DNA from 2 places in the Bacillus sp. Marseille-P3661 genome. Region 2 is predicted to be linked to the other one. Evidence: a T-box and tRNA genes for the amino acid it is inferred to sense, from the RefSeq annotation. Region 2 holds a T-box; the other holds one or more tRNA genes.

Region 1 (9,140 bases), on a different contig from region 2:
TGACTGGCTACCACAATTATCGGCAAAACAAGAAGTGACATTGTCAAACCACCAGCCAAAATACTTGCTCCTAAACCAAACATCCTTGAAAAAACAGTTAAACCTAATAAACCAAAAATAACGGAAGGTACGCCTGCTAAGTTTGTAATATTTGTTTGAATAAACGATTGGACCTTCCCTTTTTTGGCGTATTCTTCTAGATAAATGGCTGTACCTACTCCTAGTATCATCGATACTGGTGTAACAACTGCCATCAGCCACAATGTACCAACAAGTACACCCTTAATGCCGGCTTTTTCTGGAAATATGGACAGTTTATTACTTAAAAAGTCCATGTCAATCCATCCGATACTTTGAATAATGACTCGTGCTATTAACACGCCTAGGATAACTAATGCAAAAAGCGTCGATAAGAAAAATAATTGTTTAACTAGTTTATTAATTAATAAACGACTGTTTATCCTTTTTTGAACATTACTTTCATCTAAATATTTCATTTTAATATGCCTCCCTAAACTTACGAGAGATATATTGAGCTAATAAATTCATTAATAGAGTAAACACAAATAGTGTCATCCCTACAGCATACAAACTATAATAGCCTACTGTTCCACTACCAGCATCTCCACTTGTAAACTCGACGATATATGCCGTCATTGTTTGCATAGGCTGTGTAATATCAAATGTAAAGTCCTTTGAACTACCACTTGCAATCGTGACAATCATCGTTTCACCTATTGCTCGTGAAATGGCTAATACAAAGGATGCAACAATTCCCGAAATTGCTGCAGGAATGACGACTTTCATTGTTACCTCAAATTTAGTCGCTCCTAAGGCGAGCGCTCCTTCTCTCATTGCATTCGGAACCGAACTCATAGCGTCCTCTGATAGTGAGGCCACAAGAGGAATAATCATGAAACCCATTACAATTCCCGGACTTAATGCATTAACTGGTTCTAATCCTGGAATCACTTCTCTTAAGATGGGGGTAATAAATGTATAAGCAAAAAAGCCATATACAATCGTTGGTATTCCTGCCAAGACTTCAATTAATGGTTTGAGCCTTCTTCGGACTTTATCTGATGCATATTCACTTAGAAAGATTGCGATTGTCAATCCTATTGGAATAGCTACAATCATTGCAATAAAAGTCGTGATAATTGTCCCATTAATTAAAGGGAGAATACCAAAGGAGGGGTTTGCTCCTAGTGGATTTAATTCTGTACTTGTGAAGAATTCAATAAAGGGTACTTCCTTGAAAAACAAAACAGTTTCAAAAATTAAAGTAAATAAAATACCAATCGTGGTTAAAACAGAAATAGACGCTAAAGAAAACAGAAAGATTGGTATTGACTTTTCAACAATACGCTTTTTTGTAGCGTTTTTACGGTTTTCTATAAGTTCTCTAACACTTACAGCTCTTGCCATGAAAACTCTCCCTCTCTACCTTACATTCTCAATCATTGACATTTTTATTTATCTATTTCTAATGCAAGAAGATGAGAATCTCTCCTCTCATCTTTTGCATTAAACTGTCAAATGTATTACTTGTATTTCTTATTGAATTGTATTTAATTGCTCTAAATAACCATTTAATGTTTCTTCAGGAAGTGGAGCAAATCCAGTCTCACCCGAAAAATCATCCGCCATTGTTACAACATACTTCGCAAAATCTAGTACTTGTGGTTTCTCCGAAGCATATTTAGCATTTAGGTATGTGAATACTGGGCGAGTAAACGGTGCATATGGTCCGTCTTCACTAATTGTATCTAAACTCGGTTCAACAGGTCCGTTTCCAAAATCAATCTTTACAGCTTGTAGCTTATCTGTATTGCTCGCATAATAACCATAACCAAAGAAGGCAATGGCGTTCTTGTCTTTTGAAACTAAGTCCACTAAAGTTGAATATTCTTGTTGTAGGTTTACTGTTGATACTAAATCTTGCTCATCTAGAATTGTTTCATAGAAAAATTCATATGTGCCGTGGTTTTCGTTAGGACCATTAAATTTGATTTCTTCGGCAGGCCATTCTGGTCGAATATCAGACCATAAAACTTTGTCATCTTCTTTGTACTTTCCAGAAATAAACATATTTACGATTTCCTCTTGAGTCATTTCTGTAGCCCAAGTGTTGTCCTTGTTAATAACGATTGTTAATCCATCTAATGCAACTTTAAATTCAAGAACATCTTCACCAAACTTTAAGTCTTGCTCTTCAAGCTGTGCAATTTCTTCATCTTTTATTTTTCTTGATGCATCTGAGAAATCTGTTTCACCTGGAATAAATTTCTTAAATCCTGCTGATGAACCAGCCCGGCCTACTTGAACACTTACATTTTCTTGCTCAGTTGTCATATATTCTTCAGCAATACGAGCCATTAATGGATATACAGTACCCGAACCATCCACAATTACCTCTCCTTCAAGCTCTGCTGTTTCCTCAGTTTGTTGTTCTTGAGTTTCTTCCGTTTGATTTTCCTCTGTAGGTGTTTCGCTAGCTGCGTCCCCACCACAAGCTGTTGCGATCATTAGTAATGCTGCCATTACTAACATATACATCAGGTTTTTCAATTTTTTCATTTTTACTTCCCCCTAGATTTGAATGGTCCAAAAATTGTTATTTAAATTCCTTTTTCCTACTAATTGATACTCAAACACATTCCTCCTAAATCAAATGGTTTGTCTTGCTCTTAATTCCATAATAGAGGGTATCTGTTAATACCGTTTGAATAAAATGTAAAGACTTTGTAAATAAGTAAGCCAACATAAAAAAAAAATAAGTGTGAAAAAAGGGTTCCTTTTTTCACACTTATTACTGCTTAAACAGTCGATTCATTTTCGTCATCCATAAGACCTCTTCCAGGTAAAATCGCTTTGCGATTTTCTACTGTATCTCTTCCACTTTCTTTTATTTCAATATTTCTAATAAAAAAGTAAATCATTAAATGGCCGACTCCGATTATGGAGAGAAGTATTGGGATCCCTCGGTCTTCATTTAGAACTTTAACAAAGCCTAAAAATAAGAGAATAGATGTTGTTCGACCTGCGTTCAAATAAACTTCTCGTACTACAATATACTCAATTCTCATTTCCGCTGCCTTCCAAGCCCTTCCAATAACATCATATGTCAATGAAATATAAGGTACAAGGAGGATAGGATACGCAATCGCAATACATACCGCGTAAATAATAAGCCTAGGAAAAGTTAAATCAAAAATGATTAAAAAAATTGAACCATAAAGCATTAGCCCACCAAGTAATATAGACTTTTTTCGATATCGTGGTTTTATAAACCTTGTCGCCAAAAAGTAGAACAAAAATGCAACTGCTGAATTGACTAATCCAAACGTACCTAAAGCTAATTCACTATTGGTAGTAACAAAAACCCAAACCGAAATGACAAAAATAAAAGATCCCTCTCTTAGTCCTTGAAAAAAATGAGCATGCAATATATTCTTCCAATCATGATTATTATGCCGCTCGGATAATATTCGTTTAAATTCAAAGTTCCCATCGGCAGGCCTTCTCTTTAGCATAAAGCTAAGTAAAACAGCACCTAAAAATAAACCTAATGATACACTAAAAATAACAGTATATCCTGTAAACGCCCTTAAACTAGAAATGATATAACCCGCACATATGGGTCCAATCATACCGGCAAAGGATGTTAATAAACCTAGGAATCCATTAAAAAAATCTCGTGTTTCAGGTTCAGTAATCTCGAAAGTCAACACATTGAAAGCAAGCCAATAAAACCCATAGCCTATTCCAAGCAATCCCCCAAGAAGTAATAAAAAGCTTGAGGCATTCTCGCCTATAAACAAAACCATCAGATAAAAGAATGATAAAAAAGCAACACCTAATCGTAAGACTATTACTCGGTCCACTTTTTTCGCCCATCTTCCTGCTAAAATAAATGTAATGGGCTGCATAATAACAACAGCCAAATTATATAAAGCAAGATCAACAAATTTACCTGACTGTTTCCATAAATAGACGTTTACAAATGTATTGGATAGAGCAATGCTTAAAGCATATAATCCTCCAATAAAAAGCAATAAAATAGTTGCTTTATTTATATTTTTATTTCCTGTTACTTTTTCTAATATTTGAATCATAGCCGACTCCCCTTTATAAACATATTGTTCCTATAAAAAGTAGAGCTATTCAATTAAACAGGAAATAAAGATGAATAAAAGGACCATATTATACAAAGGTAAAACACCCATTTGTATCAACATGCTCCTTTTACTACTTAGTTCACATTAAACTTTTTCGTTAGTGTTGACAAATAATCGGATAGTTCTTTAAGATGTAGACCGGTTTGATGTGTATCTTCTATTTGTTTTATTTGCTCACTACTAGTTGATAACATTTCAATAGTACTTGCTAACGTTTCCTGCGAAACAGAAGCATAACCCACGGTTGTAAACTCTAATTCTGGTAATACTTGTTGTAACCCGCTAAGCTCAGATTGCATAGCCTTAATTTTTTCGATTACTGTAATAATTTCAATCATGAGATCATCAAATGAAACCCTTGATTTACCGGCTGTTTTTATAGTTGTTTGTATTTTAACTAACATTTGGTCAAACTCGCTATTTGCACTCTTAGTTATAACTTCCATATTCGAAATCGATTGCGTAATTTTCTCTGTAGCTTTTGTTGATTGTTCAGCCAATTTACGAACTTCATTTGCAACGACAGCAAACCCCTTCCCCGCTTCTCCTGCTCGTGCTGCTTCAATAGTTGCATTTAGCGCTAGTAATTTCGTTTGTTCTGCGACGTCTTCGATTAAACCAACTAACTTAGAAATTAATGTCGAATGACTTTTTACTTGTTGAATGGTTTGTGTCATATGTTCAAATTCCTTTTCAAAGCTTTGAATTGTTTGTATCAATTCAACAATACTTTTTTCACCATTAATTGCAGAACCATTCATATCTTCTGAACTTAATAAGACCGTTTGCATGTTTGCCTGCAATAACTCAATCTTTTGTTTCATTGTATTAAAACTCTCGACATTATTTTCTGAGCTAACTGCAGTTTGTTCCGCGCCAAGTTTAACTACATCAATTTCCCCAACTAATTGTCTACTATAATTAAGAGCATCTCGTGATCTAGAGCTTAAAACACTTCCAGAATTTTCAAGTTCTGACGTAGTTGAATCAATTTCATATATTAAGGATTTCATTTGATTGATCATCATATTAAAACTCTTATTCAAAGATTGAAGTTCTGGTATTGTAGTTTGTATTGAAACTTCTTGATTTAAATTACCGTTGCGCACTTCCCTCATAATTTCTTGTAGTTTAATTAGTGGTCTAGTAAAACTTCTTACAAAAGATATAACTAATATAATTGCAACAATTAGAGTTGAAATAGTGATGCCAAACATAAAGTTCATCATTTGAGTTACAGATCCTAAATATGAGTTGGTTGGTACCAGTAATAAATAAGTCCCATTTATTTCATCCATTTGTTTAATTGATATTGTATAATCTTCTCCATCAATTCTTTCATGAAATACATTTTCCTCAGTATTTGTAATTTTGTGAATTAGGCTACCTGGTATGATAATCTTTGATTCAGCACTAACCTGAAACGGATAAACCGTTTCATTCTTAATGTAAAATAGAAACGATTCAATCCCGTCAGCTTTTAACTGTTGTTGTTGATTCCGCACACTCATGTTTAGCTGTTGCATAAAATACTTATCATCACTTATGTAAACAAATTTCAAATTACTTGCAATATAACCAATTATTTCAGTCTCACGTTCTAAACGATCTTCTATTGTAGCTACGGTTGTATTTTTAGCTTTTATATAAGAGGTAATACCTACAGCATTGATAGAAATCGTAAATAAAAGAATAAATAGAAATAGTAATCGATTTTGTAAACTTAATCCAAGCCTTAACGGTTTATTTCTCCTTTTTGCACTGTTACTTAATACTGATGACGGATTTATATTTTTTTTAACAAAATAAGATTTCAAACGAGACACTATTATATCCTCCAAAACAAAAGTCGGTATTTTTACCCATCGGAGGAATTATAGCACCCAATTATTAACTCAATGTAAATACATTGTTAATGTTTTAAAAAGTAACTAGATTTAACAGTACAAAAAAAGGTACCCCACTACGGAAGTACCCTTTAAGGAAATTATTTCGCTAAATTATAACGATCTGTAACTGCATTCCAATCAACAACATTCCAAAACGCAGATACATAGTCTGGGCGACGATTTTGGTAATTTAAGTAGTATGCATGTTCCCAAACATCAAGACCTAAGATAGGCGTTTTACCTTCCATTAAAGGTGAATCTTGGTTTGGAGTACTAGTTACTTCTAGTTCACCATTGTTCACTACTAACCAAGCCCAACCTGAACCAAAGCGCGTTGCAGCAGCTTTAGCAAATTCTTCTTTAAAACTTTCGAAGCTACCAAACTTTTGGTTAATTGCAGTAGCTAAATCACCTGTTGGCTCACCGCCACCATTTGGACTCATGATAGTCCAGAACAAACTATGGTTAGCGTGACCGCCACCATTATTACGTACAGCTGTACGTTTTGCTTCAGGAACAGCATCTAAATTAGCTACTAATTCTTCAACTGATTTGCTAAGAAGTTCGTCATTTCCTTCAAGCGCAGCATTTACATTTGTTACGTAAGTATTATGGTGCTTAGAATGATGAATCTCCATTGTTCTAGCATCAATGTGTGGTTCTAAAGCATCATAAGCATAAGGTAATTGTGGTAATTCATAAGCCATTTTAAAATCCTCCTCAAATGATATGTAAGTTATTGGAACTTCAATAGAACATAGTAAACATATATGTATAGAAAGTTCCTTTACCTATACATTAACACTTATACCAATCTTTTTCAATTTTAAGGCTCAAATTTCAACCATAATATTTTATCCAGTTTCAACTATTATATTCATGTTTTTTTATACACTGACTAGAACTTTAGCCAAAATCCCTTATAAAACAAAAAAGCACCCTATATAATATAGGATACCTTTTCGTATGGCTCGAGACAGAATCGAACTGCCGACACGAGGATTTTCAGTCCTCTGCTCTACCGACTGAGCTATCGAGCCGTAAATAAATTAAAATGTAATTGGTTGCGGGGACAGGATTTGAACCTGCGACCTTCGGGTTATGAGCCCGACGAGCTACCAGACTGCTCCACCCCGCGAAAATATTATTAAGTTAATCGATGAATAGCTATTTTACATGAACTAAATGATGTTAGGTTATGTATTAAAGCTATGTCTTAGTAGATATGGCGGAGGAAGAGGGATTCGAACCCCCGCGCGGTTTAACCCGCCTGTCGGTTTTCAAGACCGATCCCTTCAGCCGGACTTGGGTATTCCTCCATATGATGATTATAAAATTAATAATGGTGGACCCTGCAGGACTCGAACCTGCGACCGATCGGTTATGAGCCGATAGCTCTAACCAACTGAGCTAAGGGTCCAAAATAATTATTTCTTAAATGGGGCGATTGATGGGGCTCGAACCCACGAATGCCGGAGCCACAATCCGGTGCGTTAACCACTTCGCCACAACCGCCATAGTTGAAAAAATCTAAATAATAGCGGCGGAGGGGATCGAACCCCCGACCTTACGGGTATGAACCGTACGCTCTAGCCAGCTGAGCTACACCGCCATATTTGGCTCCACAGGCAGGATTCGAACCTGCGACCGATCGGTTAACAGCCGATAGCTCTACCACTGAGCTACTGTGGAATATTATTATGCGACATGATCTAATATAACAAATCGACGTCTATATGTCAATACCAATGTTTTATAACTACTAATTTATTGTTGCTCAAATAATATACCATCTTATTGTCCAAATTTCAATACTTAATATGATGAATTCCACTCCATTCCTATACTAATATCACAAATGTTTTTGATATCCATGGCTACTATATTAAATAAGCTACTAAGCTCATTCTTCATCAAGATTTAGATTAAGATGTATAGTTTTTTCGCATAAAATAAAAAATACTTATATGGAGTAATTTAGATTAATAACTAAATTGATATGCCCAAACAATTACATACAACTCATTTTAAATATCTATCTAGAAAGGACACGATTTCATTGAAGAAAAAGCGAGAAAAAAAACAACAATCCCATAAGACTGAATCAAAACCGGCATTTAAAATAATAGATGAGCCAAAGTTCTCAATATAATCTTCTAAATGGTGCATAAATAGAAATGTACAAGCATATTGTGTAATAAAACAATGTGACGGTGAGAAACTATGAGAAAATTACTAGTAACTTTAATTTCTATTTTTGTGCTGTATGTAATTTACTATGATTTAAGTGTAGGAACGTTATCCAATCCAACTTCTATTGTATTACTTAATAGTCAGACCACAGCTCCACAAGTAGAATCATCTACGGAAGAGATGTCGGTAAAAAAAACAACAACGACCGAAAATACCCCTATATCTGAGCAAGGATTATATTTTCAAGAGGTGAAAGTTGTTGGAGGGGCGACAGTGCTATCAATTGTTGAACAGATACAGGATGGCCCTCTGCCTGTTTCAATCAATCAATTAGTACTCGATTTTGAAGAATTAAATCCTAATGTTAAACCGGAAAGTATTCAAATCGGTAAAGTTTATAAATTTCCTGTCTACCCAGAGACTCATAGTGAATAATTTTCCGTGCTTTTCAACCAAATTTAATTGTGCTCCTCATAATATATATTTACAACAAGTAATTACTAAAGTAATTTTACTTGTCAATTTTAAAAAGCGATTGTTACAATAACATAGTATATATTTAAGAAGGAGCGATACGTGGCATGAGTGAAATTACACATCGTACAAAAACACGTCCAATTAAAGTTGGTAATTTGACAATCGGCGGGAATAATGAAGTAGTTATTCAAAGTATGACGACAACCAAAACGCATGACGTTGAAGCGACCGTAGCTGAAATTAAACGTTTAGAAGAAGCAGGTTGTCAAATTGTTCGGGTAGCATGCCCAGATGAAAGAGCTGCTAATGCAATTGCCGATATCAAAAAACAAATAAACATACCACTTGTCGTTGATATACATTTCGATTATCGTCTCGCGCTAAAGGCAATTGATGGCGG
Region 2 (9,140 bases):
AGTATATGGAACCTTTTGAAAGTCATCAATCGTTACTAGCTATTGATATTTGGAATAAGCTTGATAAAAACATTGTTGCTGGAATTACAACACGAAATGGTGGCATAAGCCAAAAGCCGTATGACTCTATGAATATGGGCTTACATGTAAATGATTCGATAGTTGATGTGATTAAGAATAGACATCAATTAGCGGAAAATGTTGATTTCTCGCTTGAATCCTGGGTTTGTGCAGAGCAAGTTCATGGCAATAAAGTTCTGAAGGTTACAAAAGAGGATAAAGGAAAAGGTACACTTGAAATGGCTACAGCAATAAAAGCTGTCGATGGTATATATACGAAAGAACCAAATATATTATTAACTGCTTGCTATGCGGATTGTGTACCTTTATACTTTTTTGCACCCAATTATGGGGTTATTGGAATTGCTCATGCTGGTTGGCGAGGGACTGTAGGGGACATAGCCGGCGAGATGGTAAATGCTTGGTCCAAAAACGAAAATATACCAAAACATGAAATATATGCATGTATTGGACCATCAATTGGCAAGTGCTGTTATGTTGTTGATGATTTTGTAATTGAGCAAGTAAAGAATACGTTACACTATGATACAAGTACATTGGCTGATGTATATCATGAACGTTCTAAAGGACAATATGAACTAGATTTGAAACATCTTAATTATGTATTATTAAAAAATGCAGGAATTTTAACGAAAAATATCGAAATATCTACATATTGTACAAGCTGCCGTTCAGATTTGTTTTTTTCACATCGTCGTGATTTAGGAAAAACAGGTAGATTGATGAGTTATATAGGTATGAAAGGCTAAAAGTTACTACAGATAGATTTATATGGAGGTACGATGTAGTTTTGTTTATTAAAGAAAATTTAGAAAAGATTAAAGCAAATATTCATGAAGCTTGTAAGCGGGTAAAAAGAAATCCAAGTGAAATTAAGATAATAGCAGTTACCAAATATGTATCGATTGAAACAACAATGAAAGCCTTAGCTGCAGGTATAACTCATTTAGGGGAAAATCGTGATCAAGGCTTTATAGAAAAATGGGAAACTATAGGAAATGTTCCAACTTGGCATTTTATCGGTACACTCCAATCAAAAAAAGTAAAGACTATTATTGATAAAGTGGATTATATACATTCTCTTGATCGCCTATCACTTGCAAAAGAAATTGATAGGCGAGCAAATCAACAGATAAAATGTTTTGTACAAGTTAATGCAGCTAATGAAGAAACAAAACATGGACTAACTATAGAGGAAGTTGTTCCTTTTATCAAAGAGCTAGAACAATTTCAAAATATAGTTGTAGAGGGCTTAATGACGATGGCTCCATTTACGGATAATCAAGATCTATTGCGACATACTTTTAGGAAAGTAAAGCAACTCCAACAGGAAATCCAAGGACTTAATTTATCATATGCACCATGCAGAGAGCTTTCAATGGGAATGTCGAATGATTATGTTATTGCAATAGAAGAAGGAGCTACGATGGTTCGTATTGGAACCTCTTTAGTTGGAAAGGAATTTTAGGAGGGGGAAACATGAGTATAAAAACAAAATTTAAAAGCTTTTTTGCATTAGAAGATGAAGATGACTACATAGAAGAGTATGATTATCCTGAAGAAGAATATGAACAAACTCGTTATAACAAGAAACAGCCGAAACAAAATGTTGTCAGTTTACAAAGTGTTCAACAGACAGCAAAAGTAATATTAGTTGAGCCGCGTGTATATGATGAAGTACAAGAGATTGCAGATCATCTTAAGAATAGAAAAGCCGTCGTTATTAATTTGCAAAGAGTTCAAAAGGACCAAGCGAAGCGGATTGTCGACTTTTTAAGTGGTACCGTTTATGCAATAGGTGGAGATATAAAAAAGTTAGGTGCAAACACATTTTTCTGCACGCCTGATAATGTTGATATAACGGGGTCTATTTCTGAAATGGCAGCTGAATTTAATAGTGAAGAAATGGAGAAGAGGTGGTAAATTATGGATTTAATTATTGGGTTAATTCAACAAGCAATCGGTATTTATATATGGGTTGTGATTATTTATATTTTCATGTCATGGTTTCCCGGTGCACGTGGCTCTTCGTTCGGACAATTAATTGGCAAGCTAGTCGAACCATACCTTGAGCCATTCAGGAGGATCATTCCTCCGTTAGGAATTATTGATATTTCTCCGATTGTTGCTATCTTAGTGTTACAGTTCGCACAGTCAGGAGCCTTTTATTTAAGAGGAATGTTTTAAAAGCTATTGCAAGGGATCTAATAAAACGGATCCCTATTTTATATTTTTAGAAAAAGTAACTTTATTAATTAATGAATATAGTATAAAAAAGTGATCGTCATTTGCAGTTATAGGCAAATGACTTGTTTTTCTAATGCTCTATGAAATATCACTTATGACTTTTTTTCGTTGCATTAGATAGTATAGGGTATAAGGTGGTACTGATATGTCAGTTTATCAGCATTTTAGGAAAGAAGAGTATTCATTTATTGATCATGTCATTGAATGGCGTGAACAAGTAAAAACTCAATATTCATTTAAATTATTAGATTTTTTAGATCCACGAGAACAAGAAATTGTAAAAAGTATTATTGGGACTAAAGATGAGGTGAAATGTTCATTTTGGGGAGGTTATGACGGAGCTGAACGAAAACGAGCCATTTTTTATCCCGAATATTACGAACCGACAAATGATGATTTTGATCTGGTCTTATTTTCAATACAGTATCCAACTAAATTTGTATCGATTGAACATCCAAAGGTTCTAGGATCATTGATGGGATTAGGTCTAAAGCGATCAAAGTTTGGGGATATACTAATGGAAGATGATAATATCCAATTTCTAGTTAGTAAACAAGTTTCTGATTATGTGAAATTAAATTTAACAAAAGTAGGAAAAACGGATATTAGCTTATCTGAACTTGGAATCGAAAGTATAATAAAATCAGCAGAGGACACATGGCAAGAACAGACAGTAACGGTATCCTCGTTGCGATTAGACGTTATTTTAGCTGAGCTATATCATTTATCTCGTCAAAAGGTGTTACCATACATACAAAGCGACCTAGTAAAAGTAAATTGGAAAACTGTTGATAACCCTGCTTATACTTGTCATCAAGGTGACACGATTTCAATGAGAGGGTTCGGACGAAGTAAACTTATCTCAATAGTTGGCCAAACAAAAAAAGAAAAATGGCGAATTATTGTAGGTAAGAAAAAATAAATGTAAAAAAAGGCAGGGATTTATAAATAAAATGTCGAAATAAACCACAAAGAACTATCCGTTTATAGACTACATGATGGAGGGGTTACCGTGCCATTAACGCCATTAGACATTCATAATAAGGAATTCAGCCGCGGATTTCGTGGATACGATGAAGATGAAGTTAATGAATTTTTAGATCAAGTGATTAAAGATTATGAATTAATTATTCGTGAAAAAAAGGAACTGGAAGAAAAGGTTAAAGAATTGACAGAAAGATTAAGTCATTTCTCAAGTATTGAGGAAACTTTAAATAAATCAATTCTTGTTGCACAGGAAGCTGCTGAAGATGTTAAGCGTAATGCTCAAACCGAATCAAAATTAATTATCAAAGAAGCCGAAAAAAATGCAGACCGGATTATTAATGATGCGTTGACGAAATCCAGAAAAATTTCGATTGAAATTGAAGAGCTTAAAAAACAATCAAAAGTATTTCGCAACCGTTTCCGAATGCTTATTAAGGCACAGCTAGAAATGATTGAAAATGACGACTGGGAACATTTAATGCAGTATAACAATGTTCCTGCTGAAGATGAAACAAATGATTAAGAAAAACTTGACGCGGAACGTACTTTTGAATATAATTTTTAATCAGTAGTAAATGAATCAAATAACAAAAGTTTTACATAACCAAAACGATGATAGGGACAGTACTTTTACAGAATCTTTCTATAAGCGATTCGAGGATAGTGGGAGCTCGAAGAAAGATGTAAAAGGAAAATCACCCTTAAGTTCCAACCTGAAGTTTTTTATAGTAGGGTATGGCGAATTATTCACGTTACGAATACGAAGCGAGCTTACATACAAGCTAACGTAGGGTGGTACCGCGGGAAAGACCTTCTCGTCCCTTTAGGGGATGAGTTAGGTCTTTTTTTTATACTTTTAAAAAGTATTAATTTCTTTTAAGTATTTGGAGTATCAGAAAATATCGTCATTTGCCATTGTGAGTAATCGATATTTTGGTATTTATTAAAATGTGATAATAGATTTAATATAGGAGGATCTACATGGAATACAAAGATACGTTATTAATGCCAAAAACAGAATTTCCAATGCGCGGAAATTTGCCGAAAAGAGAACCTGAAATTCAAAATAAATGGGAAGAAATGAACATTTACGAAAAGGTTCAAAAAAGAACAGAGGGTCGACCGTTATTTATTCTACACGACGGGCCGCCATATGCCAATGGAGATATTCATATGGGACATGCCTTAAATAAAATTTTAAAAGATATGATTATTCGTTATAAATCAATGAACGGTTTTCATGCGCCATATGTTCCTGGTTGGGATACACACGGTTTGCCGATTGAAACAGCCTTAACAAAAACCAAAAAGGTTGATCGTAAGTCCATGAGCGTAGCCGAGTTTCGCAAATTATGTGAAGAATATGCATATGAACAAGTCGATCGCCAACGCGAACAATTTAAACGTTTAGGTGTTCGCGGTGACTGGGATAACCCTTATATTACATTAACCAAAGATTATGAGGCACAACAAATTAAAGTGTTCGGTGAAATGGCGAAAAAGGGTTATATTTATAAAGGCTTAAAGCCAGTTTATTGGTCACCGTCTTCTGAATCTGCTTTGGCAGAAGCTGAAATTGAATACCAAGATAAGCGTTCAGCATCCATATATGTTGCATTTGCTATTAAGGATGGAAAAGGTAAATTAGAAGGGGATGAAAAGATCATAATCTGGACTACCACCCCTTGGACAATGCCTGCTAACCTAGGAATTTCAGTTCATCCGGATTTAGAGTATAGTGTTGTATTTGTAGACGGACAAAAGTTTGTCCTTGCGTCTGCATTAGTTGAAGAAGTTACAAAAGTAATTGAATGGGAAAACGTTGAAACAATTAAAACTCTAAAAGGATCAGAATTAGAGCATGTAGTTGCCCAACATCCATTTTATGATAGAGACTCATTAGTAATGTGTGGTGAACACGTAACAACTGATGCAGGTACAGGATGTGTTCACACAGCACCTGGTCATGGGGAAGATGACTTTATCATTGGTAAAAAATATGGATTAGACGTTCTATGCCCTGTTGACGAAAAAGGGTATTTCACTAGTCAGGCTCCCGGCTTTGAGGGGTTATTTTATGATGATGCGAATAAACAAATTACCCAGAAGTTAGAAGAAGTAGGCGCTTTATTAAAGCTGTCATTTATTACCCATTCATACCCACACGATTGGAGAACAAAAAAGCCAACGATTTTCCGAGCAACTGCACAATGGTTTGCATCAATAAAAGATTTCCGTGAAGAACTATTGGAAGCAATTAAGGGAGTAAAATGGGTTCCAGCATGGGGAGAGACACGTCTCTTTAATATGGTTAAAGACAGGGAAGATTGGTGTATTTCACGCCAACGTGCATGGGGTGTTCCAATTCCGGTGTTTTTTGGTGAAGATCAAGAACCTATCATTACTGATGAAACAATCGACCATGTTTCGAAATTATTTAGAGAACATGGCTCAAATATCTGGTTCGAATGGGACGCAAAAGATTTATTACCGGATGGATTTACTTCAACGCATAGCCCAAATGGAAAATTCACAAAAGAAACAGATATTATGGATGTTTGGTTTGATTCAGGTTCATCACATCAAGCAGTTCTAGTTGAACGTGATGGATTAGAACGTCCTGCAGATTTATATCTAGAAGGATCTGACCAATATCGCGGCTGGTTTAATTCCTCTCTTTCAACAAGTGTAGCTGTGAGTGGTAAAGCGCCGTACAAGGGAATTTTAAGCCATGGTTTTGCGTTAGATGGAGAAGGCCGCAAAATGAGTAAATCATTAGGAAATGTGGTCGTTCCGAATAAGGTAATGAGTCAATTAGGGGCAGATATTCTTCGTTTATGGGTTGCTTCCGTAGATTATCAATCGGATGTTCGAGTATCAGATGCGATTTTAAAACAAGTAGCTGAAGTTTACCGTAAAATCCGTAATACGTTCCGTTTCTTATTAGGGAATCTAAATGACTTCAATTATAATACAGATGCAGTCAGCCATAATGATTTACGCGAGGTAGATCTTTATATTTTAGCTAAATTAAACAAGTTAACTGAAAAAACGTTAACCTCTTATGAGAATTATGACTTTGCTGGAATTTATCACGCAGTTAATAACTTCTGTACTATTGAATTAAGCTCGTTTTATCTTGATATTGCAAAAGACGTTCTTTATATTGAACCAAAGAATAGCCATAATCGACGCTCAATCCAAACCGTTTTATATGAAACACTTTTAACTTTAACGAAACTTGTAACACCGATTTTGCCGCATACTACGGAAGAAGTTTGGGCACATATTCCTGATGTTAAAGAGGAAAGCCCGCAATTGGTAGATATGCCAAAGGTAGTAACCATTGAAAATTCAGAAATAATTGAAGAAAAATGGGATACTTTTATGGAAATTCGTGATGATGTATTAAAAGCATTAGAAAATGCTAGAAATGAAAAGGTAATTGGCAAATCTTTAACTGCAAGTATCACTATATATCCTAATGAAAAATATATAGATACTTTAAAGTCTATTACTGCTGATCTAGACAAAATTTTCATTGTATCTAATTTAGAGATTGCCGGAGATCAATCTTCAGCACCTGAAAGTGCTCAAAAACTCCCAACATTATCTATAGTGGTTAAGGCTGCTGAAGGTGAAACTTGTGAGCGTTGTTGGGTAGTAACTCCTACTGTGGGAGCCGTATCTGAACACCCAACACTTTGTAAGGACTGCGGTACAATCGTTCAACAGAATTATGCCTAAACAAAAAAGAGACACGGTAAAATCGTGTCTCTTTTCCTTATCTTTACTGTCTAAATTGAAATCTTCTGGTAACAATAAGGGTACTAAAAACCAAGGAGGTAACCCAATTTTATGATCGATCAGTATGCACTGATAAAATCGGAACTTGAACTTTCAAAAAAAGAGCTTGAAGAAAGATTAAATCGTGGTTGCAGAATAGATCGTTTCGAGGAGTATCAATCGGTTGCCGGAATAATAGAACGTGAAAAGAACTATGTTTTAGATCAGCATATACAAGACGAACTAGAGGATGTAAAAAGGGCATTAGTAAAAATGGATTTTGGCATCTATGGTTTATGTGAAGAAACAGGTGAAGAAATCCCTATGCATTTATTAACGATATTGCCAACTGTTCGAACTATAAAAGAAGCAAAAGCCATTAGCCAGTTTCCGTATACTACCGAATTTAGCCACTATTTAACAACTGCCGTTAGGTAAATGGTTTATTATAATTCCGCTTTGGCGCCTAGCCCCATTTATGATTTAGGGCAGGCGTTTATATCTTGCTAATATTTATCACTTTTGTTAAATAATTGTTTATATGGTACGGTCTATGCTACAATTCTACAGTAGTTATTTTTTCTTTTTATAGATCGGAGGAACATCTGTGCTTTATTATTTTATAGCTTTAGTTGTGATTATTATTGATCAATGGTCGAAATGGCTTGTTGTAAAACGAATGGAAATTGGAGAAAGTATACCAGTTATCGACCAATTTTTCTACTTAACTTCACATCGAAACCGTGGTGCAGCTTGGGGAATTTTACAGGGCCAAATGTGGTTTTTTTATATTATTACTATTATTGTAATAGGATTTGTTGTTTATTACATATGGAAATTAGCGAGAAAACAACCTTTATTAGGATGGGCACTAGGCTTAATATTAGGTGGAGCAATTGGCAATTTTATCGATAGACTTTTTAGGAAAGAAGTTGTTGATTTCTTTGACTTTTATTTAAACTTTGGATTTTTTACATATAATTACCCAATCTTTAATATTGCCGATTCCGCCCTCTTTTTAGGAGTTATTATCATACTAATACAAACATTATTGGAAAGTAAAGCAAGCAAAGGAGCTCAAACTTAATGGAAAAGATGGAATTTATAATCTCTAGTGAACAACAAAGTGAGCGGATGGATAAAGTTTTGTCAACTGTTAATGAAGAATGGTCAAGAAGTCAGGTGCAACAATGGATAAAAGATGGTTTGGTAATAGTTAATGGACAACCAGTTAAAGGAAATTATAAATGCAAATTAAATGATCAGGTTACAGTGTCAATTCCTGCCCCTGAACCATTGGATGTTCTTCCTGAAGAAATGGATCTTGATATTTACTATGAAGACTCTGATGTACTCGTTGTGAATAAGCCAAGGGGAATGGTTGTTCATCCTGCTCCAGGTCACTTATCTGGAACGCTTGTTAATGGCTTGATGGCTCACTGTACAGATTTATCTGGAATAAATGGTATCTTAAGGCCCGGAATTGTCCATCGAATTGATAAGGATACCTCTGGTTTATTAATGGTCGCAAAAAATGACATGGCCCATGAATCACTTGTAGATCAATTAGTTAACAAAACAGTAGTAAGAAAGTATAAGGCATTAGTCCACGGTGTAATTCCGCATGATAAAGGAACAATCGATGCACCTATAGGAAGGGATAAGCATGATCGGCAAAGTATGACTGTCACAGATGAAAACAGCAAAGAGGCTGTTACACATTTTCAAGTATTAGAACGATTTAATAACTATACTTTTGTTGAATGTAGGCTTGAAACAGGACGCACACATCAAATTCGTGTTCATATGAAATATATTGGTTTCCCTCTTGTAGGTGATCCAAAGTATGGTCCGAAGAAAACGATTAACCTTGATGGACAAGCACTCCACGCTGGTTTATTAGGTTTTGTACATCCGCGCTCTAAAGAATATTTAGAATTTGAAGCACCACTACCAACTATTTTTAAGGAGCTATTGCAAAAACTTTAAAATGGTCGTTGACAATGACCGATTATAGTGGGATAATTTCATTAGAAAAG

The links. A T-box is a leader RNA that pairs with one kind of tRNA and senses whether it is charged. The one in region 2 lies ahead of ileS (isoleucine--tRNA ligase), so its partner is inferred to be a tRNA-Ile.
Region 1: it has a tRNA-Ile gene. The T-box ahead of ileS (isoleucine--tRNA ligase) is inferred to sense a tRNA for this amino acid. The anticodon was not compared.

The regions. Positions count from the first base shown of each region.
Region 1 covers NZ_LT965953.1:1,032,615-1,041,754, reverse strand. The annotation lists gene pstA (phosphate ABC transporter permease PstA) at 1-497, opposite strand, end outside; gene pstC (phosphate ABC transporter permease subunit PstC) at 499-1,428, opposite strand; gene C1724_RS04815 (PstS family phosphate ABC transporter substrate-binding protein) at 1,558-2,580, opposite strand; gene C1724_RS04810 (MFS transporter) at 2,820-4,118, opposite strand; gene C1724_RS04805 (methyl-accepting chemotaxis protein) at 4,256-6,007, opposite strand; gene C1724_RS04800 (superoxide dismutase) at 6,169-6,777, opposite strand; tRNA gene C1724_RS04795 (tRNA-Phe) at 7,038-7,110, opposite strand; tRNA gene C1724_RS04790 (tRNA-Met) at 7,132-7,208, opposite strand; tRNA gene C1724_RS04785 (tRNA-Ser) at 7,297-7,389, opposite strand; tRNA gene C1724_RS04780 (tRNA-Ile) at 7,414-7,490, opposite strand; tRNA gene C1724_RS04775 (tRNA-His) at 7,510-7,585, opposite strand; tRNA gene C1724_RS04770 (tRNA-Met) at 7,609-7,682, opposite strand; tRNA gene C1724_RS04765 (tRNA-Asn) at 7,688-7,762, opposite strand; gene C1724_RS04760 (hypothetical protein) at 8,294-8,698, shown strand; gene ispG (flavodoxin-dependent (E)-4-hydroxy-3-methylbut-2-enyl-diphosphate synthase) at 8,845-9,140, shown strand, end outside.
Region 2 covers NZ_LT965954.1:219,998-229,137, reverse strand. The annotation lists gene pgeF (peptidoglycan editing factor PgeF) at 6-830, shown strand; gene C1724_RS11995 (YggS family pyridoxal phosphate-dependent enzyme) at 872-1,549, shown strand; gene C1724_RS11990 (cell division protein SepF) at 1,561-2,004, shown strand; gene C1724_RS11985 (YggT family protein) at 2,008-2,268, shown strand; gene C1724_RS11980 (YlmH family RNA-binding protein) at 2,474-3,250, shown strand; gene C1724_RS11975 (DivIVA domain-containing protein) at 3,341-3,838, shown strand; T-box leader at 3,919-4,141, shown strand; gene ileS (isoleucine--tRNA ligase) at 4,297-7,062, shown strand; gene C1724_RS11965 (molecular chaperone DnaK) at 7,174-7,539, shown strand; gene lspA (signal peptidase II) at 7,709-8,188, shown strand; gene C1724_RS11955 (RluA family pseudouridine synthase) at 8,188-9,090, shown strand.